3 regions of the Streptomyces spongiicola genome follow, and region 3 is predicted to be linked to each of the others. Evidence: riboswitches for the same ligand, from Rfam matches in the RefSeq annotation. Region 3 holds a riboswitch; each other region holds the start of a gene.
The links. Region 3 has a riboswitch for cobalamin ahead of DDQ41_RS12690 (hypothetical protein). Riboswitches for the same ligand answer to the same signal wherever they lie in the genome.
Positions count from the first base shown of each region.

Region 1: it holds a riboswitch for cobalamin, as region 3 does, so the genes downstream of both, DDQ41_RS05695 (cobalamin biosynthesis protein) here and DDQ41_RS12690 (hypothetical protein) in region 3, are expected to answer to the same signal.
Region 2: it holds a riboswitch for cobalamin, as region 3 does, so the genes downstream of both, DDQ41_RS23140 (ribonucleoside-diphosphate reductase subunit alpha) here and DDQ41_RS12690 (hypothetical protein) in region 3, are expected to answer to the same signal.

Region 1 is NZ_CP029254.1:1,309,926-1,319,557, forward strand. It holds gene DDQ41_RS05665 (ABC-F family ATP-binding cassette domain-containing protein) at 1-392, opposite strand, end outside; gene DDQ41_RS05670 (hypothetical protein) at 570-2,150, opposite strand; gene DDQ41_RS05675 (alpha/beta hydrolase) at 2,498-3,625, opposite strand; gene DDQ41_RS05680 (class II aldolase/adducin family protein) at 3,685-4,356, opposite strand; gene DDQ41_RS05685 (inorganic phosphate transporter) at 5,093-6,451, shown strand; gene DDQ41_RS05690 (hypothetical protein) at 6,464-6,685, shown strand; cobalamin riboswitch at 6,837-6,998, shown strand; partial or broken gene DDQ41_RS05695 (cobalamin biosynthesis protein) at 7,030-7,284, shown strand; gene DDQ41_RS05700 (aldo/keto reductase) at 7,787-8,800, opposite strand; gene DDQ41_RS05705 (MerR family transcriptional regulator) at 8,807-9,262, opposite strand; gene DDQ41_RS05710 (serine hydrolase domain-containing protein) at 9,351-9,632, shown strand, end outside.
Region 2 is NZ_CP029254.1:5,262,135-5,271,766, forward strand. It holds gene DDQ41_RS23115 (HD-GYP domain-containing protein) at 1-899, shown strand, start outside; gene DDQ41_RS23120 (HD-GYP domain-containing protein) at 896-2,179, shown strand; gene DDQ41_RS23125 (tetratricopeptide repeat protein) at 2,311-3,306, shown strand; gene def (peptide deformylase) at 3,373-4,002, shown strand; gene DDQ41_RS23135 (ribonucleotide-diphosphate reductase subunit beta) at 4,568-5,575, opposite strand; gene DDQ41_RS23140 (ribonucleoside-diphosphate reductase subunit alpha) at 5,632-8,046, opposite strand; cobalamin riboswitch at 8,172-8,319, opposite strand; gene DDQ41_RS23145 (YbdD/YjiX family protein) at 8,516-8,713, opposite strand; gene DDQ41_RS23150 (carbon starvation CstA family protein) at 8,882-9,632, opposite strand, start outside.
Region 3 is NZ_CP029254.1:2,904,670-2,914,301, forward strand. It holds gene DDQ41_RS12665 (macro domain-containing protein) at 195-1,550, shown strand; gene DDQ41_RS12670 (ABC transporter ATP-binding protein) at 1,887-2,690, opposite strand; gene DDQ41_RS12675 (FecCD family ABC transporter permease) at 2,726-3,727, opposite strand; gene DDQ41_RS12685 (ABC transporter substrate-binding protein) at 4,231-5,223, opposite strand; gene DDQ41_RS12690 (hypothetical protein) at 5,563-5,952, opposite strand; cobalamin riboswitch at 5,993-6,191, opposite strand; partial or broken gene DDQ41_RS12695 (cold shock domain-containing protein) at 6,543-6,766, shown strand; gene DDQ41_RS12700 (IclR family transcriptional regulator) at 7,008-7,760, opposite strand; gene DDQ41_RS12705 (aromatic ring-hydroxylating oxygenase subunit alpha) at 7,764-8,891, opposite strand; gene DDQ41_RS12710 (indolepyruvate ferredoxin oxidoreductase subunit alpha) at 8,903-9,220, opposite strand; gene DDQ41_RS12715 (NAD(P)/FAD-dependent oxidoreductase) at 9,217-9,632, opposite strand, start outside.

The DNA of each region.
Region 1 (9,632 bases), 1.6 Mb from region 3:
CCGCCCTTGGTCAGGAACTCGGTCTCCTGGCGCTCGTACTGCCTGAGCGCCTTCTCGCGGGTGGCGCCCTTGCCGGTGGCGATGCGGTGCTCGTTCTCGCGCATCTTGCGGATCAGGAGGTCGAGGCCGCGGGCGGAGAGGATGCGGTCCCGGGCGAACACGTCGAGGTCGCCGGTGCGCGGGTCCTGCGGCAGATAGCCGACCTGGCCCGATCGGGCGATCTGGCCGCCGGCGGGGATGCCCTCGCCGGCGAGGCACTTGGTGAGGGTCGTCTTGCCCGCTCCGTTTCGGCCCACCAGGCCGATGCGGTCGCCCTTGGCGATACGGAAGGTGGCGGACTCGACGAGGACGCGGGCGCCGGCACGCAGCTCGACGCCGGAAGCGGTGATCACGGAAAGACTCCAGGACGGATGGACGGCGGAAGGACGACGGGCTCGCGGAGGCTTCGACGCCGTCTAATCCATGAGGAGAATTGCCATGCGGCCAGTCTACCGGGACCGGGCAACCGGATTTCCGTGGCACTGACCGCACGGGACCGGCCCGCCCGCGGGCGGGCCGGTCCCGTGCGGTCAGGAGCCTCCGGTGTGCACCTGGAACGCCGCCCGCCTGACGGCCTTCGCCAGGGCCGGGTCGGGGTGCGCGGCCGCGAGGGCGACCAGGACCTGCACGGTGCGCGGATGGCCGACGGCCCTGACCTCGTCGAGCAGGGCGGGGACGGTGCCCTGCACCGCGGAGTCCAGATGGCGCACCAGCAGCGCGCTCTCACCGTGGTCGGCGACGGCGGCGGCGGTGTCCACCCAGAGCCAGGTCGCCTCCTCCCGGGTGAGCACCTCGGCGGCGTCGTCGGGATCGGCGCCCTCGTACTCGGCCAGCCACAGCAGGGCGTAGGGGCGCAGCGAGGGCTCCTCGGCCGCGGCGCGGACATCGGCCTCGGCGGCCGCTCCGACGACCCGGAGGGCGTCGAAGGCCAGGCCGCGCAGCAGGGCGTCCTCACCGCGGGCGGCGGCCACGAGTTCGGTGACCGCGCTGGAGACGGTACGGGCGGCGAGCCAGGCCCGGTACTCGGCGCGGGCGGGGCCGGGGCTCAGCCGGGCGCAGCCCCGCAGCATCTCCTCGGCGGACTGCTCGATGTGGCCCGCGGGGCTCTGGGCGGCGACGCAGATCTGCTCGAGCTTGACCCACACGGCCCAGTTGCCGAGCGGGGTGAGGGTGGCATGGCCCTCGCCGAGGGTCAGCGCGCCGACGGCGGCGAGGCCCTCCAGGGCCCAGTCGAGCAGGGCGGGCAGTACGGCTTCGGGCGGGTCGGCGAGGACCGCGGCCGCCGCGCCGGCATCCCCGTCGGCGTCCCGATCGGCGTCCCCGTCGGCCTTGGCAGGGGCTGCCGTGTCGGCGGGGGCACGGCGGGAGACGGGTGAGGGGGCGGGTGAGGAGGCGGGGACGGACGACGGGACGGAGACGGGTGAGGGGGCGGGGACGGACGACGGGACGGAGACGGGTGAGGGGGCGGGGACGGACGACGGGACGGAGACGGGCGAGGGGGCGGGTGAGGGGGCGGGGACGGCTTCGGTGCCGGCCACCGCGTCCGCTGCGGCGACTTCGGCGGGCACGGCGGCCTCGGCAGGTGCGGCGGCCTCGGCAGGTGCGCCAGGAGCCGCCGCGTCGGCGGAGACGTGCTCGGGCCCGTAGGGCACCTCGCAGCGTTCCTCGCGCAGTTCCGCCACCCGCTGCCGGAGCAGATCGAGCAGCGCCGGCAGGAGCACGGGCCCGGCGGACAGTTGGAGGAGCGAGAGCACCTGGGGGACGGCCTCCACCGCCTCGGCGACGGCACCGGGCGCCACGTCCGCGGGGGCCGGGCGCACGAGGGGCCAGGCGTCGAAGAGGGCGACCCAGCCGCGCAGCACGGCGGCGTCGTCCCGGTCCCAGGCGTTCAGCCGCCAGCCGGGGCGCGCCGTGCCTCCGTGCAGTTCCACGAGCCCGGCGAGCCGGGCGCGGTCCCAGCCCGCATGGACCTGTCCCGGTGTCAGGCGCAGTTCCCCGGCGGCCCGGTCCCGGTCGGCGGCACTGCCCTCGGCGTGCCGGGCGGCCGCCCAGCGGGCGACGCGCACCGCGTCGGCGAGGACCCCGCGCGCCTGGCCGGCCAGCTCCGCCATCGGCGGGGTTCCCTCGGGAGGGCGCGGAGCGGGGCGCGTGCGCCTGTTCGTCGCGGCGCGGCGGGCCGTGGCGGTGGGACGTGGGCGGACAAGACGGAGCCTGGAGTCGCGCAGGTTACGGGACGTCACGGGAAGCAGTCTCCCCGCTGTCGGCCCGAAAGCCCAATCGGGAACGGGGGAACTCCGGCCGAGGGGCCGTCAGAAGGCCTGCCTCGCGGCCGCCGAGGGCCTCGCGGTCGGCGAGGGCCTCCCGGTCGACACCGGACCGGCCGGCCGGCGCGTGCCGGTGGCGGCCCGGCTCCGGGGGCCGGCCGTGGACCGCGGCCCGCGTGGACCGCGGCCGGCCGTCACACCAGGGGGGTGAGGAAGCGCCGGAGGGCCTCCTCGTAGCGGGCCGGGTCGGCGTTCCACATGGCCGCGTGCGGGGCGTGCGCCACGGTCCGGAGGCTGACCAGGTCGGGCCGCCGGGCGGCCAGTTCCCGGGACGGGCCCCAGGGGGCGATGGTGTCGTCCGGGCCGTGGAAGACCAGGGTGGGCACCCGCAGGGCGTCCGGATCGGCGGCCGCCCTGAGCCGGTCTCCGTGGAGTCCGGTGCGCCCCTGCGCGGCGCGCACGGCGAGCGGGAGCAGGGCGGCCGGCATGCGGCGGGCGGCGGCGAGCGAGCGCAGGGTCGTGTCCCACTCCAGGATCGGGGAGTCCAGCACGAGTCCGGCGATCCGCTCGCGCAGCGCGGAGTGGGCGGCGGCGTGCAGGGCCATCGACGCGCCGGTGGACCAGCCGTGCAGGATCACGCGCTCCGCTCCGCCGCGGACCGCGAAGCGTACCGCGGCGTCGAGGTCGCGCCATTCGGAGTCGCCGAGGTGTCCGAGGCCGTCGGGGGGCGGGGGCGCGCCGGGGTCGCCCCGGTAGGCGGGCGCCAGCACGGGGAGGCGCCGCTCGGTGAGGAACGGCATCAGGTTCATCGTGTGTTCGCGCGTGGTGCCCAGGCCGTGCACCAGGATGACCCAGGTCGAGCGGGGACCGGGGACGAACCAGCCGGGCAGGGAGCCGAGTTCGCCGGGGATGTCGACGTCCTCGTGGTCGACGCCGAGTGCGCCGGACGGGTCGCCGACGTGGAGCTGCGGGGTGAACCGGACCTTGACGCCGGGGTCGAGGCTGCCGAGTTCGACCCGTTCCAGCCGGCGGACCACGGTGTCGGCGGCGTGCGGCACCTGGTCCAGCACGGGACCGGCGACCGCGTGCACCCCGTGCCCGCGGAGCCCGTATGTGCCGGGGCGCCGGGAGACCAGGCTGCGGGTGAGGGTGACCCGGCCGGGCCCGGTGGCGTGCACGGTGAGCCGCCCCTCGCCGGGCAGGGGCCGTCCGGTGGGGGCCTTCAGCGCGGCGTCGCTGGCGTACCGGCCGGCGGCGAACGCGGCCGCGCCGAGGCCGATGAGGGTGGTGACGGCCACTGCCGTCGCTGTTGCCGGGCGCACCGTTCCAGTGTGGTGAGGTCCGTGCCGGGGTGCCAGTGGGCCGGGCGGCGGGAGTGACGTCAGCGGTGCCGGCCGTAGCCGCGGAGCTTCTCGGCGGCCTCGCGGACCTGCGGTTCGGTGAGCAGGGCGGGGGTGTGCCCGGGGACGGAGCGGGCGGTGAGCCACAGACGGCACATCCACTCCAACTGGGCGGTGCGGTCGAATGCCTGGTCGAGCGAGGCTCCGTAGGTGATCGTCCCGTGGTTGCGCAGCAGGGCGCCGGTGCGGTCCTCCAGGGCGCGGAGCAGGTTGCCGGCCAGTTCGTCGGTCCCGTACAGGGCGTAGGGGGCGACGCGGACGGGGCCGCCGAGGGCCGCCGTCATGTAGTGGATCGGCGGCAGTTCGCCGACCAGGGTGGAGACGGCGGTGGCGTGCACGGCGTGGGTGTGGACGACGGCCACCGCGTCGGTGGCGCGGTGGACGGCGAGGTGCATCGGAAGTTCGCTGGTGGGCGTGAGTTCGCCGAGGACCTGCCGGCCGTCGAGCCGGACGCCGACGGCGTCCGCGGCGGTGAGCCGGTCGTAGTGCACCCCGGTGGGGGTGACCAGCACGATGTCGCCGGCGCCGGTGGGGACGCGTACGGAGACGTTGCCCGAGGTCCCGACGACGAGGCCGTCCGCGACGGTTCTGCGGGCCGTGGCCACGAGGTCCGACCAGGCCCGGGATATCGCTTCCTGCTCCGGTTCGGTCATGTGGGCGATTTTGTCAGCCGGGGCCGCCGGGAGCGGCGGCGGGGGCTGTGCCGGGGCCGCCGGGAGCGGCGGCGGGGGCTGTGCCGGGGCCGCCGCGGGAACCGCGGGCCCAGACCTCGTGCGGGCACGGCAGGCACGGCAGGCACGGCGGGAGGCGGCGGGCCCGGACCGCATCCCGGCACCGCGGGAGCCGCGGGCCCAGACCGCATGCGGGAACCGCGGGAACCGGGGGAACCGGAGGAACGGGATGCGCCGCCGTCGCGGGCACGGCGGGCACCGCCACCACGGGCGCCGCTGGCACGAGCGCCGCGGACACGGGCACCGCGGGCCATCAGCATCCCAGCGATGTCGCACGAGAACACGGGCGCCGCGGACACGGGCGCCGCTGGCACGAGCCCGCGGGCACGGGCGCCGCGGGCCGGCCGACCGGCCGGAACTCGCCGCGGGGTCCGTAGTGACCAGAATCTCTTCCGCCGTTCATCCGCGCGACGCCGCCGGATCATGTGGCGGTCACCGCAGGGCCGCCGGAGAGCGCTACAGGCCCGCAGTTCGGGGCGATCGCATGGGGCGCACACCCGCCCCGGGGGCTCCGGGGTGCCGCCGCGAACACAAGCGGAGGGACCGCAACCCACTTGGAGACACTCCGCAGCCCATCCCAGTTCACCTTCCGTTCACTCTGCGACCCTACGTTCACCCGCGCCACTACCATCCGAACGATTGCCTGGGTACCCGGTTCATGGAGCACATCACCCTGCTGCTCGCGATTGTCGTCGTGACAGCACTCGTGTTCGATTTCACGAACGGCTTCCACGACACCGCCAACGCCATGGCGACGACCATCTCGACGGGTGCGATGAGACCGAAGGCGGCAGTGGCGATGTCCGCCGTGCTGAACCTGGTCGGCGCGTTCCTCTCCGTCGAGGTCGCCAAGACGATCTCGGGCGGCATCATCAACGAGGAGGGCATCCGCCCAGAAGTGATCTTCGCCGCTCTCGTCGGCGCGATCCTCTGGAACCTGCTGACCTGGCTGCTGGGCCTCCCGTCCAGTTCCTCCCACGCCCTCTTCGGCGGTCTCATCGGCGCGGCCGTGATGTCCGCCGGGTTCTCGGCCGTCAACGGCGGCACGATCGTCACCAAGGTCCTGATCCCGGCCGTCGCGGCCCCGCTCGTCGCCGGTCTCGCGGCCCTCGTCGCCACCAGGCTGACGTACCGGATCGGCGGCACCACCGAGGACCGGTCCACCTCCAAGGGCTACCGCGCCGGGCAGATCGCCTCCGCCGGCCTGGTGTCCCTCGCCCACGGCACCAACGACGCGCAGAAGACCATGGGCGTCATCACTCTGGCCCTGGTCACCGGGGGCGTCCTCGCGCCCGGCTCGAACCCCCCGATGTGGGTCATCGTCTCCGCCGGCGTCGCGATCGCGCTCGGCACCTACCTCGGCGGCTGGCGCATCATCCGCACCATGGGCAAGGGGCTGACCGACCTCCAGCCGCAGCAGGGCTTCGCCGCGCAGACCAGCGCCGCGACGGTCATCCTGGCCTCCTCGAACCTCGGCTTCTCGCTCTCCACCACCCAGTCCTGCTCGGGTGCCGTGATGGGCGCGGGCCTCGGCCGCAAGGGCGGTGTGGTCCGCTGGTCCACCGCCACCAGGATGTTCGTCGCCTGGGGCCTCACCCTGCCCGCCGCCGGCCTGGTCGCCGCGGCCGCGGAGTTCCTGACCAAGCAGGGCGCCTGGGGCATCGCCGCCGTGGCCGTGCTGCTCGTCGCGGGCTCCGGGGCCATCTGGGTGATCTCGCGCCGCAAGCCGGTCGACCACACCAACGTCACGGACGACGAGATCGCGCCCGCGGGCGTCGTCACCACCGCCATCGCGGCCGTCTCCCCGCCCCCGGCCGGCGCCGCCGCGACCCAGGTGGCCGGGCCCGGGTCAGAGACGCCGGACGCCGCCGGAACCCCCAACACCGCCGAGACCCCGAACGCCGCCGGAACCCCGAACGCCGCCGCCGGGATCGCGGCGACCGAGCCCGGGGCGCTGAAGGCCGCCTTCCCGGCCCAGTCCTCCGAGTCCGCTCCGGCGCCCGCCGCCACGGTGTAAGGAAAGAACGACATGAAGATCGACTGGGCAGCTCTGGGCTCCGTCTTCGGCGTGAGCCTCGTCGTGACCGTCGCCCTGGTGGGCCTGTTCACCCTGGGCATCGCGGGCCTCTCCAAGCAGGAGGCCGCGGCCGCTCGGGGAGGCTCGGCCGGCCTCGCCCGCACGGGCGCGTACGCCTGCTTCGCGCTCTGCGCGGCGGCGGTGGCCTTCGGGATCTACCTGATCGTGGTCTGACGCCGCGGCACGACCTCCCACCGGGGCCGGGCACACCCACCGGGTGTACCCGGCCCCACCCGTGTGCCCGGCCCCACCCGTGTACGCGCCCCGCACCCGCGCCCCGGGGCGGTGCGCCCCGTCCCGTCGCAGGTCAAGGGCGAGTTGACGGGCGTTCGGGGCCCGTGGTGGACTTCCGGGGCCACTTACGGCGGCAGAAGAGGAAGCCGGCGCGAATCCGGCGCGGTCCCGCCACTGTCACGGGTGCGCTCCCCCTCGCGGAGCACCAGGGAGCACCCCGGAGCCAGGAACTCCTCGCCGCCGGTCACGTCGAGCCAGGGCGCGGACCCTGAGTGAGGACGAACATGCCTGCCGAAGCAGGAGGGCCGGCTCCGCCGCGCCCGGACATCACGTTCGCGTACGGCGCCGCCGCCGGACTGGCCGGCGACCTGCTCCTCGGCGATCCACGCCGCGGGCACCCGGTCGCGGTCTTCGGCCGGGCGGCCGCCGCGGTCGAACGGGGACTCTGGCACGACCACCGCGGCTGGGGCGCACTGCACACCGCGGTGTGCGCCGGCGCCGCGGTCGCCGCGGGCGCGCTGGCCGCGGCATCCGCGCGCCGGTGATCCGGCACGGCCGCCCGGGAAGTCGGCCCGTTATGGGGCACGAGGTTGGCGCGCCGGGGTTTCCGCCGATGCCGCACGGTGTTTCGCCGCGGTGACGAAGCGGGCGGGCGTGTTACACGCCCATGAAGCGAAGGGTCACGGGAAGGTCACGCGCGTATCCTCCGCGAGAAGCGGGACCGGCGCGACGGCCACCCGGTTGACCTGGCGTGGGGAGCCGAGTCGGGCGGTAGGGGCGCCGCGCTCCGGGGCCCAGGGTGTCCCGGGCCCGGGGTGACCCGGGCCCGGGGTGTCCGGGCGTCCCCGCGGCATCCCCGCGGCACTCCCGGCACCCCTCGCCGTCCTCTCGGCCTCCCCCGGCCGAGTGCCCCCCACCCGGCCGCGGGCGCCCCGCCCGGCCCAACGCCCCGCCGGAGCAGGCGATCCGGGCACGGGACCCACCGGAGCCGGTGATCCCCGCCAGGGGGCGCGCGGTCCGCCGCCGGGCCCCGTGAGCGTGCTACTCGCGGGAGTCCGACGTCGAGGACATGTCCGGGTACCTGTCTCCCACCACCCGCTCCGCGATCGGCTCCAGCAGCGCCAGCTCGTCCCGTGTGAGCGTGATCCGCGTGGCCGCGACGTTCTCCTCCAGACGCCCGCGGCTGCGGGTGCCCGGGATGGGGACGACCGGCAGACCGTGGACCTCGGCCCGCCGCTGGACCCAGGCGAGGGCTATCTGCGCGGGCGTCGCACCGTGCGCGGCGGCGATCTTGCGGACGGGCTCCAGCAGCGCCGCGTTCGCCGCGGCGGCGTCGCCGGTGAAACGCGGCTGGTAGCGCCGGAAGTCGTCCCCGGGAAGCTCTGCCGCGTCCGCGAACGAGCCGGTGAGGAAGCCGCGGCCGAGTGGCGAGTACGGCACCAGCGCCACCCCCAGCGCCGCGGCGGCGCCCACCGCGCTCCGCTCGGCGGAGCGGCTGAACAGGGACCACTCCGACTGGAGTGCGGCGATGGGGTGGACGGCGTGCGCCTCGCGCAGTTCAGCGCCGGTCACCTCGCTGAGGCCGAGGTGGCGGACCTTGCCGGCCCGCACCAACTCGGCCATCGCGCCGACGGATTCGGCCAGCGGCACCGCGGGGTCGCGACGGTGCATGTAGTAGAGGTCGATCGCGTCCACGCCGAGCCGGCGGAGGCTCGCCTCGGCCGCCTCGCGGATGTAGGCGGGGTCGTTGCTGATGCCCCGGAAGGACGCGTCGCCGGCGTCCCGGACGACGGAGAACTTCGTGGCGAGGGTGATCTCGCCCCGGTGCGCCGCCAGGAAGGGCCTGAGGAACTCCTCGTTGGCGCCGTTCCCGTACATGTCGGCCGTGTCGAGAAGGGTGACACCCGCCTCCAGCGCCGCCTCCAGGGTGTCGCGTGCCGCGGCCTCGTCGGTGTCGCCGTAGAACTCGCTCATGCCCATGCAGCCGAGCCCCTGCACTCCGACCTCGGGGCCGTCCGTACCGAGCCGTACCTTTTCGATCATGCTCTCCGTCATCGGGGCTCAGGCCCTCTCCGGCGCCCGCCGGGCGCCCGCATAGAAATCGATCTTGTAGTCCAGCACGGCGAGCGTGCCCTGGAGTTCGGCGATCCGTGCGCGGACGTCGCGCCTGGTCGACTCCAGCAGCTCCCGCCGCTGCTCCCGGGTGTGGTCCCCCTCGCGCGCCAGCTCGGCGTAGCGGACCATGTCCGCCACCGGCATACCGGTACGCCGGAGCTTGCCGACGAAGGCCAGCCAGTCCAGGTCGCGGTTGCTGAAGCGCCGCTGCCCGGTGTGCGAGCGGTCGATGTGCGGCGTCAGGCCGATCCGCTCGTACCAGCGCAGCGTGTGCGCGCTCAGGCCGGTCCAGTCGGCGACCTCGCCGATGGTGTACTGGTCCTGCCCGTCGGGCCGGGGGTGGGCGGGTGGCGCCGATACGCGTCCTTCGCCCGTCGCGGTTGGGGTCTCCAGCACCGTCATGCCTCCACGCTAGAAGGTTCGAGTGCACTCCAGGCAAGCGGGAACCCGGCGGTTACGCCCCGGGCGGCGGCTGGTTACCCTCGTGACCATGCAGAGCCTGGCGTTGATCGAGAACTGGCCCGTCCCCACCGCGGCCGCCGCCGTCGTGCGCGCGGACGGCACCGTCGCCGGTGCCCACGGCCCGACGGGGCACCGCTTCCCGCTGGCCTCGGTCACCAAGCCGCTCGCGGCCTACGCCGCGCTCGTCGCCTTCGAGGAGGGCGCGGTGGAGCTGGACGAGCCGGCCGGGCCCGACGGCTGCACCGTGCGGCACCTGCTCGCGCACACCAGCGGGCTCGCCTTCGACGAGCACCGGGTCGCCGCGCCTCCC
Region 2 (9,632 bases), 2.4 Mb from region 3:
GGGTGCCGCTACGGACCGCCTGGCGCGGGCTGCTGCCCGGGGCACTCGGACCGCACCTCGTCCACGGGCTGGCCGGGCTGATGGCGGCCGTCATATGGCGGAGCCCCTACGGTCCGCCGGCCGCGCTCCTCGTGCTGCTGCCCGTGTACGTCGCCGGCCGGGTCTTCGCGCAGTGCCATCGTGAGCAGGGCGCCCACCGGTCCACCATCCGCGCCCTCGTCCAGGCCGTCGACATCAAGGACCGCTACACCCGGGGGCACAGCGAACGGGTGGGGCGGGCGAGCGCGCTGATCGCCCGCGAGCTGGGCATGGACGGGGAACGGCTGGACGTGCTCCGCTTCGCCGGCATCCTCCACGACGTGGGCAAGCTCGGCGTGCCCACCCGGGTGCTGCGCAAGGACGGCCCGCTGACCCCCGAGGAGCGCCGGGTGATCGAGCTGCACCCCGAGTACGGGCACGAGATCGTCCGGGGCATCGGCTTCCTCGGCGAGGCCCGGGACGCGATCCTCCACCACCACGAGCGGCTCGACGGCACCGGCTACCCCCACGGCCTCGCCGGCCGGCAGATCCCCGAGGCCGCCCGTGTCGTCGCCGTCGCCGACGCCTTCGACGCCATGACCTCGACCCGCTCCTACAGCAGGGCGCGGCCGGTGCACACCGCGGTCGAGGAGCTCAAGCGTTGTGCGGGCACCCAGTTCGACCCGCGGATGGTCCGGGCCCTCGTCCGCGCCCTGGAACGCCACGGCTGGGAGACCGCCGTGACCGCGGGCACCGCCGGCGGGCCGGCCGTGCCCGTACAGCCGGCCCGGGGAGGCGGCGGCGCGCCCGCCCCGCACGACGCGGGGCCGCCCGCCCCGAAGGACGCGGAGCCGCCCGCCCGGCACCGGCGGGGCGGATGAGGCCGGCCCCACCGGGCACCGTCACCGCCGTGAACGCGGCGGCCGCCCTGCTCGCCGCGGCCGGACTCGGGTGGACCGGGTGGCGGGGGCTCGCCGAACCCGCGGTCGCCCTGGCGTTCGGCCTGATGATCGCGGTGGGCGAACTCGCCCGCCGGGAAGCCCGGCCGGGGGAGCGGGAGCCCGCCCCTCTCGGTGCCGCGAGCGCGTTCGCCTACGCCCTGCTCGGCGCGAACGCCGGGCAGCCCACCTCGCACGGCGTTCCCCAGACCGTCGCCGTCGTCACGGCCGGCGTTCTCGCCGGTGCCGTCCCGCATGTCGCCCGCGGCCGGGGACCGGCGCTCGACCATGTGGCCCGCAGGGTGGTCACGGTCGCCTTCGCCGCGGTCTGCGTCCAGCCCCTCCACGGTCCGGGCGCACCCGCGGAACGGCTTGCCGCCGGCCCCGGCCACGCCGCGGCGATGCTGCTCGTGCTGGTGCTCACCGCCCTGTGCGACGCCGTCCTCGCGTCCCTGCTGGTGCGGGCGCGCACCCTCCCCCGTGGCGCCGAGCGCACGGGAGGCGCCCCCGTACCCTTCGGGCCGCTGCTGCGCGACGAGCTGCGCTCGCTCCCCGGCATCGGCTGCGCGGTCTGCGCGACCGGTGCCCTGATGGCGCTCGGCACGGCCGTCGCCGGGCTCTGGGCGCCGCCGGTGTTCTGCCTGCCGCTGCTGCTCACCCAGTTGTCGCTACGGAGGTCCGCCGCGGCGCGGACGACGTACCGGCAGACCGTCGCCTCACTCGCACGGGCGACCGAGATCGCCGGCTACACCCCGCACGGGCACGCGCGCCGGGTCGCGGCCCTGAGCGCCCTGGTCGGCCGCGAGATGGGGCTCTCCGGTCCCGATCTGACCGTGCTGGAGTACGCGGCGCTGATGCACGACATCGGCCAGTTGTCGCTGGTGGATCCCGTCCCGGAGGGTGCGACCGCCCTGCTTCCCGTGCCGGAGCAGCGCAGGATCGCCCTGCTGGGCGGTTCCGTCGTCCGCCGGACCGGGGTTCCGCCGGCCGTCGCGGTGGTCGTCGAGCGGCAGGCCGACCCGTACCGCGAGCAGCCGCTGCCCGCCCGTATCGTCCGCGCCGTCAACGCGTACGACGATCTGACCGGTGAAAGTGCGGGGAACGCGCTTTCCGCGATGGAACGGCTCCGGCTGGGGACCGCGCACGACTACCAGCCCGAGGTCGTGGAGTCCCTGGCCCGGGTGCTGTCGCGCGGGGGTCTCGGGCCCGCTCAGCCCGGGTAACCCATGGGTAATGAGCGGGCGTCCGACCGGGCATGGTTGGATGCGAAAGAAGGAGCACCGAGAGATATCGGCACACGGTCATTCGGACGGTGTGCGGGGGCAATGACCCGAGCGACCGGCAGGCGGGAATCGTGAGGATCTTCGGGAAGGTACGGCATCGGCCCTCCGCCTCTTGGCGGCAGGCCACCGACCGCGCGTTCACGCTGATCGGTGACGGCCGGTACGAGGACGCGGGCGCGCTGCTGACGCGCGCGGCGGACCTGGAGCCCTGGCTCTCGGAGTCCTGGTTCAACCTCGCCCTCCTGCACAAGTTCCGCCACGACTGGGAGCAGGCCCGCGCCGCGGGCCTGCGGGCCGTCGCCCTCCTGGACAAGGAGGCGGGCGCACCCGACTGGTGGAACGTGGGGATCGCCGCCACCGCCCTCCAGGACTGGCCGCTCGCCCGGCGCGCCTGGCAGGCCTACGGGCTGAAGGTGCCCGGTCGCCCCAGGGCCGCGGGCGGCGGGGCGGCCGCGGAGCCCGTCGGGATGGAGCTGGGCAGCGCGGCCGTGCGGCTGTCGCCCGAGGGGGAGGCCGAGGTCGTGTGGGGGCGCAGGCTCGACCCCGCGCGGATAGAGGTGCTGTCGATCCCGCTGCCGTCGTCCGGCAGGCGCTGGGGCGAGGTCGTCCTGCACGACGGTGTTCCGCACGGCGAGCGCACCACCACCGCGGGGCACAGCTTCCCCGTCTTCGACGAGATCGAGCTCTGGGCGCCCTCGCCCGTGCCGACCTGGGTGGTGCTGCTGGAGGCCGCGACCGAGGAGGACCGGGACGCGCTGGAACAGCTCGCCGCCGACGCCGGGTTCGCGGCCGAGGACTGGTCCTCGTCGGTGCGGCTGCTGTGCCGGGCCTGTTCCGAGGGGGTGATGCCGAGCGCCGAGGGGGAGGGGGAGCATCTGGACCCGCACGACCACAGCGAGCCGGGCCATCCGGGCCCGCTGGGCCACCGCACGGCCGGCGAGCTGTGGGTGCCGGAGCGGGAGTGCGGGATCGCCGCGCCCGCCGCGCTGGTGCGGGGACTGCTCGACGGCTGGGTGGCCGACAGCCCCGACAGCCGGGAGTGGCGCGATCTCGAGGAGGTCTGCTGACCGCCGCCGCAGGGCCGTAGGCTGTACGGGTCATCGGGACGGTTTTGAGGAAGGCTTACGGCGGAAATGGCGCAGCAGGAGACGGACGAGCAGATCAACGACGGTTTCGCCGTCGACACGGAGGACTGCGAGGAGCGCGAGCGGACCCACCGCGAGCGCGGCAGCGCCCGTCCCATCACCGTCGTCGGCAACCCGGTGCTCCACCGGGAGTGCCGGGACGTCACCGAGTTCGACGACAAGCTCGCGGCACTGATCGACGACATGTTCGCCAGCCAGCGGGCGGCGGAGGGCGTGGGCCTGGCCGCCAACCAGATCGGTGTGGACCTGAAGGTCTTCGTCTACGACTGCCCGGACGACGAGGGCGCGCGCCACGTGGGCGTCGTGTGCAACCCGGTGCTACAGGAACTGCCGCCGGAGCGCAGGGCCCTCGACGACTCCAACGAGGGCTGTCTGTCGGTCCCGACCGCGTATGCGTCGCTCGCCCGCCCGGACTACGCCGAGGTGCACGGCCAGGATGCCGACGGCAAGCCGATCAAGGTGCGCGGAACCGGCTACTTCGCGCGCTGCCTGCAGCACGAGACGGACCATCTGTACGGCCGGCTCTACATCGACCGGTTGTCGAAGCGGGACCGCAAGGACGCGCTGCGGCAGATGGACGAGGGCACGCCGCGCTACGAGACCGTGCCCAACGACTGAGCGCGCCGGCGGGGCCGTCCGGCGTGTGACGGCGGTCCGGCGTGCGACGGCCGTCGTGCGTCCGACGGCCGTTCCCGTGTCCGACGGCCGTTCCGGAGCGCCGTGAGCCGGTCAACCCGCCCCGCCCGGCCCACCGGTGCGGGGCGCGGTCATGACCGCCGACGGACCGGTGAGTGGGATCTCGCCATGCCCTGTTGGCGCGCCTGGACCGTCGGGCCGGTCTCCGGCGTGCACTTCCCATCCGGTCCTCGGCCACCGCGGGGGCCGCTTCCGGCCGGCGTCCAGCCGCGGGATCCGGGCGGACGGGGCGGACGGGGCGCCCTCGCCCGCGCGGGCGGCACACGACGCGGGCGGGCGCCCGGACCCGTCGGTGGTCCGGGCGCCCGCCCGTCCGCGTCCCCAACCTCACCGGGCGTTACACCTGGTCGCAGGCCCTCCCCGGAGGCCCTCCCCGGAAGCCGGGGCAGAGGCGGCGCGGGAGGCCGGGGCCGCAGCAGGCGTCGGAGACCCGCGCCGGAAGCCCGCGCCGGGGACCCGCGCCGGAAGTCCTCGTCAGAAGCCCTCGTCAGAAGTCCTCGTCCAGGTCGACCGTGCCCTCGACGGCGACCTGGTACGCCGACGGCCGGCGCTCGAAGAAGTTCGTCAGCTCCTGCACACCCTGCAACTCCATGAAGGAGAAGGGGTTCTGCGAGCCGAACACCGGGGCGAAGCCCAGCCGGGCCAGCCGCTGGTCGGCGACGCACTCCAGGTACGCGCGCATCGACTCGGTGTTCATTCCCGGCAGCCCGTCGCCGCACAGGTCGCGGGCGAACTGCAGCTCGGCCTCGACCGCCTCCTTCAGCATGTCCGTGACCTGCTGCCCGAGCGCGTCGTCGAAGAGTTCGGGCTCCTCCTTGCGGACCGTGTCCACGACCTCGAAGGCGAAGCTCATGTGCATGGTCTCGTCCCGGAACACCCAGTTCGTCCCGGTCGCCAGCCCGTGCAGCAGACCCCGCGAACGGAACCAGTACACATAGGCGAACGCCCCGTAGAAGAACAGCCCCTCGATGCAGGCCGCGAAGCAGATCAGGTTCAGCAGGAAGCGGCGGCGGTCGGCCCGGCTCTCCAGCCGGTCGATCTTCTCGACCGAGTCCATCCACCGGAAGCAGAACCGGGCCTTCTCCCGGATCGACGGGATGTTCTCCACCGCGGCGAAGGCCGCGGCGCGGTCGTCCGGATCGGGCAGATAGGTGTCGAGCAGCGTCAGATAGAACTGGACGTGTACGGCCTCCTCGAAGAGCTGCCGCGACAGGTAGAGGCGCGCCTCGGGGGAGTTGATGTGCTTGTACAGCGTGAGCACCAGGTTGTTCGCGACGATCGAGTCGCCCGTCGCGAAGAAGGCGACCAGACGGCCGATCAGGTGCTGCTCGCCCGGGCTGAGCCTGGCGAGGTCGGCGACGTCCGAGTGGAGGTCGACCTCCTCCACCGTCCAGGTGTTCTTGATGGCGTCCCGGTAGCGGTCGTAGAAGTCCGGGTAGCGCATCGGGCGCAGTGTCAGCTCGAAGCCCGGATCGAGCAGGTTCTTGTCGTTCATAGCAGTCGGCGCGGGGCGCCGTCCTCCAGAGGTGGGGTGCGGATGGCGGGGCGGAGTTACTGGCAGGCCTCGCAGGACTCCGGGTTCTCCAGGGAGCAGGCGACGGCCTCGGGGTCGGCGGCCTGCTGGACGGGGATGGTGGCGTCCGGGATGGTGGCGGCCGGGGTCGTGCCCGAGGCGGCCGGGGTCGTGCCCGAGGCGGCCCGGGCGATCCGGGTCGCGGGGCGGGACCGCAGGTAGTACGTGGTCTTCAGGCCCTGCTTCCAGGCGTACGCGTACATCGAGGAGAGCTTGCCGATGGTCGGCGTCTCCATGAACAGGTTCAGCGACTGCGACTGGTCGAGGAACGGGGTGCGGGCCGCGGCCATGTCGATCAGGCCGCGCTGCGGGATCTCCCAGGCGGTCCGGTACAGCTCCCGCACCTCGGCCGGGATCCAGTTCAGGCCCTGCACCGAGCCGCCGGAGTCGCGCAGCGCCTCCCTGGTCTGCGCGTCCCACACGCCGAGCCGCTTCAGGTCGTCCACCAGGTAGGAGTTCACCTGGAGGAACTCGCCCGACAGCGTCTCGCGCTTGAAGAGGTTGGAGACCTGCGGCTCGATGCACTCGTACACACCCGCGATCGACGCGATGGTGGCGGTCGGCGCGATGGCGAGCAGCAGCGAGTTGCGCATGCCGGTGTCCGCGACCCGTTCGCGCAGCGCGGCCCAGCGCTCGGGCCAGGCGAAACGCGCGTCGTAGTGGTCGGGGTGCAGCACACCCCGGGCGGTGCGGGTCCGCTCCCAGGCCGGGAGCGGACCGTGGCGCTCGGCCAGGTCGCAGGACGCCTCGTAGGCGGCCAGCATGATCCGCTCGGCGATGCGCGTGGACAGGGCCTTCGCCGCGGCGGAGTCGAAGGGCAGGCGCAGCTTGAAGAAGACGTCCTGGAGGCCCATCGCGCCGAGGCCCACCGGGCGCCACCTGGCGTTGGAGCGGCCGGCCTGCTCGGTCGGGTAGTAGTTGATGTCGACGACCCGGTCGAGGAAGGTCACGGCGGTGCGGACGGTGTCGTCCAGCCGCGCCCAGTCGATCACCTCCTCGCCGTCGGCGGCGTCCCGCACGACGAACGCGCCGAGGTTCACCGAGCCGAGGTTGCAGACGGCGGTCTCGCCGTCGTCGGTCACCTCGATGATCTCGGTGCACAGGTTGGAGGAGTGGACGACGGTCCCGGGCTCCGCGGTCTGGTTGGCCGTGCGGTTGGACGCGTCCTTGAAGGTCATCCAGCCGTTGCCGGTCTGTGCGAGGGTGCGCATCATGCGCCCGTACAGCTCGCGGGCGGGGATGGTGCGGCGGGCGAGCCCGGCGGCCTCCGCCCTGCGGTACGCGGCGTCGAAGTCGTCGCCCCAGAGGTCGGCGAGTTCCGGTACGTCGGCGGGGGAGAACAGCGACCAGTCGCTGTCGGCGTTCACCCGGCGCATGAACTCGTCGGGGATCCAGTGCGCCAGGTTGAGGTTGTGCGTGCGGCGCGCCTCCTCGCCCGTGTTGTCGCGCAGCTCCAGGAACTCCTCGATGTCCGCGTGCCAGGTCTCCAGGTACACGCACGCCGCGCCCTTGCGCCGGCCGCCCTGGTTGACGGCGGCCACCGACGAGTCCAGTGTGCGCAGGAACGGCACGATTCCGTTGGAGTGGCCGTTGGTGCCCCGGATGAGCGAACCGCGGGAGCGGATCCGGGAGTACGACAGGCCGATGCCGCCGGCGTGCTTCGAGAGCCGCGCCACCTGGTGGTAGCGCTGGTAGATGGAGTCCAGCTCGTCGAGCGGGGAGTCCAGCAGGTAGCAGGACGACATCTGGGGGTGCCGGGTGCCGGAGTTGAAGAGGGTGGGGGAGGACGGCAGGTAGTCGAGGCGGCTCATCAGCCCGTAGAGGGAGGCCACTTCCTCCAGCGCGCGCGGGGTGTCGTCCTCGGCGAGACCGCAGGCGACGCGCAGCATGAAGTACTGCGGGGTCTCGACGACCTTGCGGGTGATCGGGTGCCGGAGCAGATAGCGGCTGTAGAGGGTGCGCAGGCCGAAGTACCCGAAGCGGTCGTCGGCGCCCGGGTCGACCAGCGCGTCGAGGCGCCGGGCGTGCGTCTGGACGAAGACGGCCGTGCGGTCCGCGATCAGCCCCTCGCGGTGGCCGACGGCGATCGAGCCGGAGAACGCGGAGGCGCCCTGGCCGGCCGCCTCTTCGGCGATGGCGAGGGTGAGCAGTCGTGCCGCGAGCCGGGAGTACGCCGGGTCCTCGGAGATCAGGCCGGCGGCCGCCTCCGTGGCCAGTTCGCGCAGTTCGGCCTCGTCCGATCCCGCGTGACGGCCCCGGAGGGCGGCCCCGGCCACCCGGCCGGGGTCGGTGTCGGGCAGGTCGGAGGTGAGTTCGGTCAGGGTCCGCAGAAGCGCGGTGCCTGGTCCGTCGGCGAGCTGCGCTGAAGCAGGATCGGGCGGCGCGATGGTCACGGGGTGCTCTCCCTCGCTCGGCTGGGGGCCGGCGGGGCAGGGGCACGGACGCACACCCGGGCAGGGCGGACCGCGTCCACCGGCCTGTTCCGCGAGGCCCGGACGTCTGGGCACCCGGGCCGGACGGTCCGGGCGCACCGCCGGCAGGTTCTCGGACTCACCCGGGCGTGCGGGTCCTGGTCTCGGACCAGCGCACACCGGTACACCGTTGCGGGACAGTTCCGGATTCCCACCGGATTCCCCTGCGTCGACAGCGAGGATGAGCATACATGTAGGGGGGGTGAGTTGAGGTACCCCCCACATCTTGTGTCGTGACCCGCTCAGAGCTTCAGGCGTGGCTGAGCGGGGGCGGCAGCCCGGGCACGGGTCTCCCGCCTCCGTCCCGTGCGGGGAAGGGGCACGCGGACGGGCCTCCGGCCCTCCCCGGGGGAGGCGCGGAGGCCCGTGGACGGCCGGCCGGACCGGGTGCTCAGCAGCAGCGGAATCCCTTGCGGGGGTCGGCCTCCCGTTCGTCCGTGCGGCGGCGTTCGAACTCGCGGCGGGACATCACCTCCGCGTCGGGGTCGTGCGCCCGGGTGTGGGCCACATAGCGGTCGTACACCGACTCGCCCGAGACCTCGCGCACGTACCAGCGGACCCAGCGCACCGCGCGCCGTACGCCGCGCACCACCGCCGCACCCGCCCTGCCCGCCGTACCCGCCGTACCCGCCCTGCCCGCCGTACCCGCCCGTCCCGCCGTACCCGTCATGCGCGCCCCACCCGTCCTGTCATACCCGCCGTACCCGCCCGTCCCGTCCCGCCCTGCCCGCCCCACCCGTCATGCGCGCCACGGTGCTCACGTCCTGCCGCTTCCGGCGGCCTCCCGGTCCGGGGCGCCGGCGCCGGCGCCGACCGCCGCGAGTTCCGCCTTCTCCTCCTTCGTGGCGAACAGTCCGGCGGGTGCGACGAGCTTCGACTCGACGTACGGGACCTCGGCGAGCCGGACGGTCTCCGGCCTGCTGATCGCCCGGAAGCAGACCCGGGCGGCGTCCGCCAGGACCACCACGATGAGGAGGGCGAACAGTGCCGAGAGCACACCGTCGACGGTCGAGTTGGTGACGATGGTGTGCATGTCGTCCATCGACTTGGCCGGGGCCAGCACCTCGCCGGAGTCGATGCCCGCCCGGTACTTCTCGCGCTGGGAGAAGAAGCCCACCTTCGGGTCGCCGGAGAAGACCTTCTGCCAGCTCGCGGTGAGGGTGACCGTGGCGTCCCAGGCGAGCGGGACGGCCGTGACCCACGCCCACTTGAGGCGTCCGGACTTCACCAGCAGCGTGGTGCAGACCGCGAGGGCGACGGCCGCGAGGAGCTGGTTGGCGATGCCGAAGAGCGGGAAGAGCTGGTTGATGCCCCCGAGCGGGTCGTGTACGCCGACCCAGAGGAAGTAGCCCCAGCCGCCGACGACGACCGCGCTGGCGAACCAGACGCCGGGCTTCCAGCTGATGCGCTTCATCGGCTGGTAGACGTTGCCGAGCGAGTCCTGCAGCATGAACCGCCCCACGCGGGTGCCGGCGTCGAGCGTGGTGAGGATGAAGAGCGCCTCGAAC
Region 3 (9,632 bases):
GGCGCGGCACCGGTCGCGGCCGGGATGAGTCGGGGGACCTTACCGGATCCCTCGGGTCCGGACCACCGGAATCACCCGAACTCACGGTTGTCCCACGACCTGATGCTAATCTTCCGGTCACCAGTGCATGACGCAGAGTGATGCACAACCACCGGGGGGCGACGGGGATGGCCGGTGCGGAAGCGCGTGTCCGAGTGAAGATCCTGGGTCCGGTCCAGCTCGAAGTCGACCGGATTCCGATCCGGCTGACACCGCTGACCATACGGCTGCTGCTCCGGCTGGTGGCGGCCGAGGGCGAGGCAGTGCCGGTGCGGCAACTGCGGCGCGACGTATGGGGGCTCGCGGACGAGCCCCGCCATCTGGACCAGCGCAACCGCAACGAGGTCCAGAAACGGGTACTGGAGCTGCGGCGGGCCCTGGCACCCGGGCGGGACGCTGCCGGAACGAGCATCCTGCGTACCGAGCAGCAGGTCACCGTGCAGGGTCCGGAGACCGCCTACCGCCTGGTGCTGCGGCCCGAGGAGCTGGACAGCTCGCGGTTCACCGCGATAGTCGGCGACGCCCTGCTCGCCCCGCCGGCAACCGCCGCGCACCGGCTGGCCGAGGCACTGTCCCTGGTGCGCGGCAGGCCGCTGGCCGAGGTGAGCGGCGAGGGGTTCGCGGTGTCCTTCGTGCGCCGCCTGACCGGCCTCCAGGAGTCGGCCCGGCGCGAACTGGTGCGTGCGCAGATGGACCTGGGGCGCCCGGAGCTCGCACTCCCGATCGCCGAGCTGATCGCCTACGAACACCCCGACGACGCGGAGGCGGCCCGTGTGCTCGACGCGCTCCGTGCCCAGCTCCGCGCCCGGCACGGCGACGAACTGCTCAGGCACCGGGTGCCGTTGCCGGGTCAGCGGACCGATGTGGTGCTGTTGCGCGGCGACCTGTTCGACCAGGAGGACTGCAACCTGGTGGTCGGGTTCTCCGACACCTTCGACACCGAGACCGCCGAGGATCTCGTGATCAGTCGCGAGAGCGTGCAGAGCCAGCTCGTCGACCGCCTGTTCGCAGGACGGCGCCGCCTGCTGGACGACAAGCTTCGGGCGGGGCTGCGCAAGACGAAGGCGGTGGGCACCGAGACCGCCCGGTCCAAGCCGCTGGGCCGGCGGGTACGCTACCCGGTCGGTACCACCGTGGCGGTGCCGGTCGACGGACGGCGGGTGTTCGCCATCGCCTACTCGCAGCTCGGCAACGACCTGGTGGCCAGATCCAGCGACCGTGATCTGCGGCTGGGCCTGGAGAACCTGTGGGCCTCGGTGGCGGTTCACGGCCTGTTCAAGCCCGTCGCCATCCCCCTGATCGGTTCCGGGCTGGCCCGTGTCACGGATCTGGACCGGGGCCAGCTGGTCGCCCTGATCGTGGATTCGTTCATCGACGCCTGCGCCCGGCTTCCCGCCCTGACCCCCGAACTCCGGGTCGTCATCCGGCCCCAGGACCTGGCCAGGACCGACCTGACCCCGGTGGAGCAGCGCTTCCAGGACCTCGTACCCGGCTCGCGCGCGGCGGACTGACGGCGAAGGCGAGGCCGGGCCAGGGCTCGGACGTGTTCCCCGGGACGGCGGGCTGCTCCGCATCTCTCCCCAGCTCCCCCTTCGCGGGCTCCCCGCCGTCCGGACCACGCGCCGCTGTGCCCGGCCTCATCGCGGTCCACGAGACCATCCCGGTCGCTTCCGCAGGTACCCGCCAACCGCTTCCGATCCGATTCCGGGGCGGTCCCGGCGGCACCGGTCGCGGTCCCGGTGGCGGCGGTCCCGGCGGCACCGGTCCCGGTGGCACCGGTCCCGGTGGCACCGGTCCCGGTCCCGGCGGCGGTCCACGGCTCGGCGACACAACCGCCACCGGACGGGTCAGACCGCCGAAGCACCCCTCCCCCGTGGGCCGCCGGTCAGCAGGGTGACGTGCGGGACGCCGGTCCGGGGGTGCCCGGTCACCTCGGCGTCGACGCGGTAGACGTCGGCGAGCAGTTCGGGGGTGAGGACGTCGGCGGGGGTCCCGGTGGTCACGACGCGGCCGCCGTCCATCACACAGATCCGGTCGCAGAAGGCGGCGGCCAGGTTGAGGTCGTGGAGTGCGACGACGGCCGTCACTCCCAGCCGGCGGACCAGGTGCAGGGTGTCGAGTTGGTGGCGTGGATCGAGGTGGTTGGTCGGTTCGTCCAGCACCATGGTTCCCGCGCGCTGGGCGAGCGCACGGGCGATGAGCACCCGCTGCTTCTCGCCTCCCGACAGCCGGGTGAAGGGGGTGTGGGCGAGATCGGCTGCGCCGAGTACGTCCAGCGCGGCGGTGATGACGGCGCGATCGTCGGCGTCGTCTCCGTCGAAGGGCCGCTTGTGCGGGGTGCGGCCCATGGCCACGACGTCGTACACCGAGAGGTCGAAGTCGCCCGCGGACTCCTGGAGGACCGCCGCGAGTCGGCGCGCCAGGCTCCTGCCGGGCATCCGCCGGACGTCCTCGTCGTCCAGCAGCACCCTTCCCGAAGTGGGGCGCAGGGCCCGGTAGACCGTACGCAACAGGGTCGACTTCCCTGCGCCGTTGGGGCCGACCAGCCCCACCACCTCGCCTGGGGCCACCCGCAGCGACGCCCGGTCCACCAGCGCCCGTCCGCCCACGACGACCGAGACGTCCTCCACGGCGAGCGTGCCGGGCGCCATCGCCGTGAACACGGCCGCAGCCGCGGTGGTCTGCGTCATGTCGTCCTCCGTCGCATCAGCCACAGGAAGAAGGGGCCGCCGACCAGGGCGGTGAGGATGCCCACGGGGATCTCCTCGGGGCTCATGGCGGTGCGTGCGGCGAGATCGGCGGCGATGAGGAACGCTGCGCCGAGCAGTGCGGCGGTGGGGAGGGCGCGGCGGTGGTCGGCGCCGACGAGCAGCCGTACGACGTGCGGCATGATCAGGCCGACGAAGCCGATCTGGCCGCTGACCGCGACGATGGTGCCGATCATGAGGGCGACGAGCGTGAACAGGGCGGCGCGGAAGCGGTGCACGTCCAGTCCGAGCGCCACGGCGGCCTCCTCACCCGCGAGCAGGAGGTTGAGCGGACGGCACACGCCGAGCAGGACGGCCGTACCGAGCAGGACGGCGCCGACGGGGATCCACAGCACCGTCCAGGTGGTGCCGGCCAGTCCGCCGAGCATCCAGCGCAACGCCGACTGCGTCTTGTGCGGGTCGTCGGAGGTGACGATCAGGAAGCTCGCCAGTGCGGACAGCACCTCGGCTGTCGCCACGCCCGCCAGCACGAGCCGGACGGTGGTCATCCGGCCGCCGGACCGGGCGAGGAGGTAGACGGCGACCAGGGCGGCGAGTGCGCCGAGGAACGCCGCCACCGGTAGGGAGAACGCGCCGAACAGGGTGAGGTTGAAGACGACGACCAGCACCGCACCGACCGAGGCCCCCGACGAGACCCCGAGCAGCATCGGGTCCGCGAGGGGATTGCGCACCAGCGCCTGCAGGGCCATCCCGGACACCGCCAGGCCCGCTCCGACGACGCCGGCCAGCAGTACGCGGGGGAGGCGGACGTCGATGACGATCGTCTCGCGGACCGGTGTCCAGGTCGGGTCGGCCGGCGCCGGATGCACCCGGTGCAGCAGGATGCCCCAGACCTGGTCGGCGGGGACGCTGATGGACCCGGTCGCGATCCCGAACGTGGCCGAGACCACGACGAGCGCGCCCAGCAGCGCCAGCACCAGCGGGTAGGGGACCCCGGGGCGGCCCGGGACAGGGGCCGCCGCCCCGGGCGCCGTCCGGGCGCCCGGCCTGCCGGTGGCTGCGGCTTTCGTCCGCTCGGCCGCGTCGACGGCTGGGGCCGCGTCGACGGCTGCGGTGGCTCCCACGGCTTCCGTCACTCCCGAGGCTTCCGTCACTCCCGAGGCTTCCCTCGCTCCCGAGGCTCTGGTCACTTTTGCGGCCCTGGCCGCCACGGCCACAGAAGTCGCATCAGTTACATCGGCAGTAGCGGTCACCTCGGCCGCAACGGCCGCGCCGGTCGGGTCGGTCACGCCGTCCGCCCGGGCCGGGTCGCCCGCGCCGGTCACCCCGGTCACCCCGGTCACGCCCGTCACCCCGGTCACGCCCGTCACCCCGGTCACGCCCGTCACCCCGGTCACGCCCGTCGCAACGGCCGCGCCCGTCGCAACGGCCGCGCCCGTCGCACCGGCGGCGCCGGTCGGGTCGGTCGGGTCGGTCGGGCGGGTCACTTGAAGCGTTCCGGGTGGATCTGGCGGGCCAGGGACTCGACGCCGGAGGGTACCCGGACCCCCAGGACCGTGGACGACAGCGGGAGTACCGCGAACCGCCGGTTCTTGATGGCGGGTACGTCCTTGAGTGCCGGGTTCGCCAGCAGGAACCTCTTCTTGTCCTCGACCGTCTGGTCACCGTAGTCGTAGATGACGACGACCTCGGGCATGCGCTCGGCCACCTGCTCGAACGACACGTCGCCGAACGCCTTGTCCAGGTCGGCGAAGAGGTTCACTCCACCGGCCCGCTTGATCATCTCGTTGCCGACGCCCGCCCCGCCCGCGGTGAAGGCGGTCTTGTCGCCACTGTCGTAGACGAAGACCTCCACCGGCTTGGCCCCGGCGAGCTTGTCCTCCACCGCCTCCAGCGTGCCATGGAGCTTCCTCAGCTGCTGCTCGGCCCGATCCGGCACACCGAAGATCCTGGCCACGTTCCGGATCTCCCGGTCCATCGCGGCCATCGTCACGGGCCCGGTCGGGCACTCCTCGATGTTGAGGTAGGAGTTGATCCCGGCCTTGGACAGGGCGGCGCGGCCACGGCCCTCCTTCTCGTCGAAGGTGCTGGCGAAGCCGCCGTAGGCGAGGTCCGGTTCCGCCGCCAGCAGCGCCTCGAAGGACGGGTACTGCTCCGCGATGACCTCGATGCCGTCATACGCCTCCTGGTACTCGGGGAGGATCCTGTCGTCGAGGTATGCCGTGCCCACCATCGACTTCTCCAGTCCCAGTGCCAGCAGGACCTCGGTCGCATGCTGGTTCAACGACACCGCGCGCTGCGGAGGCCGCTGGTAGGTCGTCTTCACACCGCAGTTGGCGACGGTCACGGGGAAGCCCTCGGCGGCGGGGCCGGCGGCCTGGGCGGCGTCGTCCCGGGTGGCGCTCCCGCCACAGCCGGATACCAGCAGGGCCGCGGCGGCCATGGCCGTCAGCAGGGATACGGGACGCTTGCGCATGGTGTGGGTCCTCTCACCATGGCACGGTCCGGACGGTGGTCCGGAGCGTGGCCGGATTCGGGTAGACGGGACGGGGCGGGGCGGGACGGGGCGGGGCGGGACGGGGTGCGGGAGGCAGCACGGAACCGGTCAGGCGGGCGGATTCGGGGAGACCGGCCGACCCGGGCAGACCCGCCCATCAGGGGAGACCGGCCGACCCGGGCAGGCGAGGCGACCCGGGTTGGCGGGTTCACCCGGGTGGACCGGCCGACCCGTTGAGGAAGGGCGGAGGTCCCCCGGGCGCGCGATGCCGGGGGCCGGCCTCAAGGTCGGGTCGCCTGGTCGGCCCGCGTCGCCCGGTCAGCCCGCGTCGCGGAGCGGCGCTGAACGGGCACGCCGGGGCAGGGTGAAGGCGTAGAGGTCGAGGATGTCCGTGAGCGCGGCGACACCGGGGCCGCCTGCCCGCACCCAGGCGGCGACGTCCTCGGTCGCGGCCGGGTCGTTGACGAGTCCGAACCAGACCGGCCGGCCGCCGGCGGCGCGTCCCTCGGACGAAGGCTGCACCACGATCACGTTCGCCTGATCGCACACGTCGAGACAGCCGGTGATCCGGACCGGGGCGTCCTTAGCGAGACGCGCGGTCTGCTCACGGTGGTCGACGCCGGTCACCTTGGAGCTGCCGCAGCAGCAGTCCCGGCACACCACCACCCGGCACGGCACCGAACCGCCGCGGGAAACCTCCACGGGCATCACGACAAGCCCTCCTCTCCGGGGAGATCCGCCCCAGTCGTGTCGAGGAGGCGACCGCGTGAGTCTCCTGGCTCTCGGGTCAGTGCTCGTCCCGGCCTTCCCACCCGCACACGGGCAGTGGTCTGTTCGGGATCCGCTCGCCGATCACAGTGGCGGGACCGCGCCGGATTCACACCGGCTTCCTCGTTCCGCCGTCGCCTTTTCACGGACATCATGGCAGAAGACCACGTCATGTCATACGCCCGCGGTCCACCGGCCGGGGGCAACTGCCGCACCCGGCCCGCGCACAGAGGCAGCGCGCGGCGCCGAGGGCTCGCACGCACCCTGGACAGGCGACCCGTCCGTGGTCGCGAGGCGGTGGGCCGCATCGGCGGGTTCCGGCGGGCCGTTGCGGGGGAACGGCGTCGGGAAGCGGTACGCGCCGGTGCCCGGAACCGGGACTACACCGGGACCGGGACCGGGACGACGACGCCCGGTGCCCGCCGCGGCAGTGTGCGGTCGGTGCCGGCAGCCCACCGGAGGGAAGCAGGCCGGTGCTGCGGCGTCCCGCCGCACGCGGCAGCCACCCACCGGGCCCGTAGGGTACCCCCATGGTGATCGCGACGGTCCGCGAGTGGCGCGACGAGAGGGGTGGGGCGTCCTCGACTCCCGCGAGACGCCCGGCGGCTGCCGGGGCCACTACTCCCGCATCGAGATGGCGGGTTTCCGCACGCTGTCACCGGGACAGCCGGTGGATCTCCGGTGGGAAGCCCCCGGCTTCAGCCAGGACGGGTACGACTACCGCGCGGCGGGCATCGTGCCCCGGCCCGGGTGACCTCAACGGTCCGGGCCGACCGGGGCGGCGGCGCGACCACGACCGCGACCGCGACCACGACCGCAACGGACCGCCGCCGACCCGGTGTCAGGGACCGTTGCGGTCACCCGGACCCGGGGCGTCAGGGACCGTTGCGGTCACCCGGACCCGGGGCGTCAGGGACCGTTGCGGTCACCCGGACCCGGGGTGTCAGGGACCGTTGCGGTCACCCGGGCCCGGGGTGTCAGGGCCGGCCGGGGCGTCAGCGGCGGCGCAGGACCGCGGTGGCCGTGCGCAGTCGCTGTTCGATCTCGCGCCGCTGTCCCGCCCGGGACGTCGGCAGCGAGACGCTGATGCCGAAGAGGGTGCCGTCCGGTGCCGCGGGCAGGGCCACCGCGAAGGAGACCAGCCCCACCTCGTACTCCTCGAGCGAGCGGGAGAGGCCGTCGTCGCGGACCTCGTCCAGGGCCTTGGACAGCTGGGTCCAGGTGGTGTGGGTGGCATCCGTCAGCCGCTCGTAGGGCCCCTTCCCGACGAGTCGCAGCACCTCCTCGTCCGGCAGTTGGGCGAGCAGGCACTTGCCGAGCGCGGTGCAGTGCGCGGGCACCCGCAGCCCCGGCTCGGCCCGCGGGCTGAGCAGATGGCGGCCGGGCGCGGAGTCGAGGTAGACGACCTCGTTTCCGACCAGGGTGGCCAGGTTCGCGGTCTCCCCGGTGTCCTCCGCCAGTCTGCGCAGGATCGCGCGCGCCGCCTCGGACATGCCCATGCCCTCGATCAGCGGCCCGACCATCCGGGCCACCTGCGGGCCCAGCCGCAATCTGCGGGTGCCCGCGGGGCGCGCCAGGAAGCCCTCGGCGACGAGGGTCGCGCACAGCCGGTGCACGGTCGGCAGGGGCAGGTCGAGGGCCTCCGCTATCTCGCTCTGGGTGAGTTCCGGATGTGCGTCGTCGAAGAGCCGCAGAATCGCGAGCCCCCGGGAGAGGGTCCGCGATCCCGCATCACGTGACTCGCTGATCTCTCAGTCCTCCCGAAGTCGGCCCAGCACGAAGCGCTGGAACGCCGAGATGGTGTGCTCCGAACCGAGGAGGAGCCGGCCGCGCTCCACCCCGCCGGACGAGGCCCCGCGCTGTACGGACTCCACCAGGTCGGTGTCCTCGGCCCCCACCTGGTCGTCGAAGGCGAGCATAGCCTTGATCCACGCCTCGTCGACGTCGTCGCCGAAGAAGTAGTCGAGGTATCCGGTGGTGCGTTCCGGGCCCGCCGGGTACACCGGGCCGAAGGAGAGGTTCGGCTGCCCGGGGTTGACGTTGACCTTCAGGCTCGGCCAGACGAGGTGGTACTGGCCCTCGACGACGGGGCCCTGGACGGGGTAGCCGGCCTCCCGGGGGATGTCCCGCACGATGCCGTGGTGGGTGGCGAAGGTGGGCCGCACCTCCAACTCGTACGCGTCGGGGCTGACGTCGAGTACGTCGGCGAGGCCCGGGTGCGCGACCGGGCAGTGGTAGCACTCCAGGTAGTTCTCGACGGCGATCTTCCAGTTGGCCTCGATGGTGTAGTACACGCGGTGGTGGAAGCGCATCCGCTGAAGGTCGATGCCGCCGGCGGCGAGGAGTTCGGGCAGTTCGCCCAGCATCTCGGTGAGCGGGGCGGGGTCCGGGTCGAGATGGACGAAGACGAACGGGCCCCAGGTGTCCACCGACGCGCGGCGCAGCCCCAGTTGCGAGGTGTCGAAGTCCGCCTCGCGGTCCCCGCGCGGCACCCCGCGCAGCGAGCCGTCGAGGCCGTACGTCCAGGCGTGGTAGAAGCACTGGAGGCTCTTGCGGGTGCCGCAGTCCTCGCGGACCACCTGGGCGCCGCGGTGCCGGCAGACGTTCACCAGCGCGTTGAGCCCGCCGGACCGGTCGCGGGTGACGACGATGGGGACGCCGCCGACCTCGCAGGTGAAGAACTGGCCCGGCTGGGCGACCTGGTCGGTGCGGCCGACGTAACTCCAGCTCCGCCGGAAGATCCGCTCCTGTTCCAGGGCGGTGATCGCGGGGTCGGCGTACCAGGTCCAGGGCAGGGTCTCGCCGCGGTCCAGGGCGGCGGAGCAGGCCTCGGCGTCGACGGCCGCCGGGTGGTGGGCCGTCGGGTGGTGGATGGTCATCGCGGTTCTCCTCAGCTGGGGTCGACGTCGAGCGGGCCGAGTCGGGAGGCGCCGCCCGGGGAACCGAGGGGGGCCTGGCGGCCGGGCAGCACCCGGGTGAAGAAGGCGTCGTTGGACGGTCCGTGGACCGCGGCGGCGGCCGGGTCCAGCAGGCGCAGCGCCACGGCCGCCCCGTTGGGGCACACCTCGGCGCACAGGCCGCAGTCGATGCACTCGCCGGGGTGGATGTACATCCTGCTGCCCCCTTCGTAGATGCAGTCGACCGGGCACTCCTCCATGCAGCTGGCGTCCTTCTCGTCGACGCACGCGTCGGTGATCACATGGGTCATGAGTCCCCCTCTCGGGTGGTGGTTCCGTGACGGTCGGTCGAGTGGCCGGGGAAGAGGTCGCTCGCCGGGTCGAGGACGGTCGCCGCGTTGTTGACGGCGGTGGCGGCCTCGCCGAAGCCGACGGCGATCAGCCGGACCTTGCCGGGGTAGGCCGTGATGTCGCCCGCGGCGAAGACCCGCGGCAGGCTGGTCGCCATATGGCTGTCGACGGCGATGTGGCGGCCGTCGAGGGCCATGCCCCAGGACTCCAGCGGTCCGAGGTTGGCGGTGAAGCCGAGGGCGGCGACCACCCGCTGGGCCTTGATCCGCCGGGTGCCGTCCGGGCCCTTGAGGTCGGCGGACTCGATGTGGCCGTCCGGGCCGCAGTGGAGCGCCGCGACCTGGGTGCGGGTGCACACATGCGCCTCGGAGG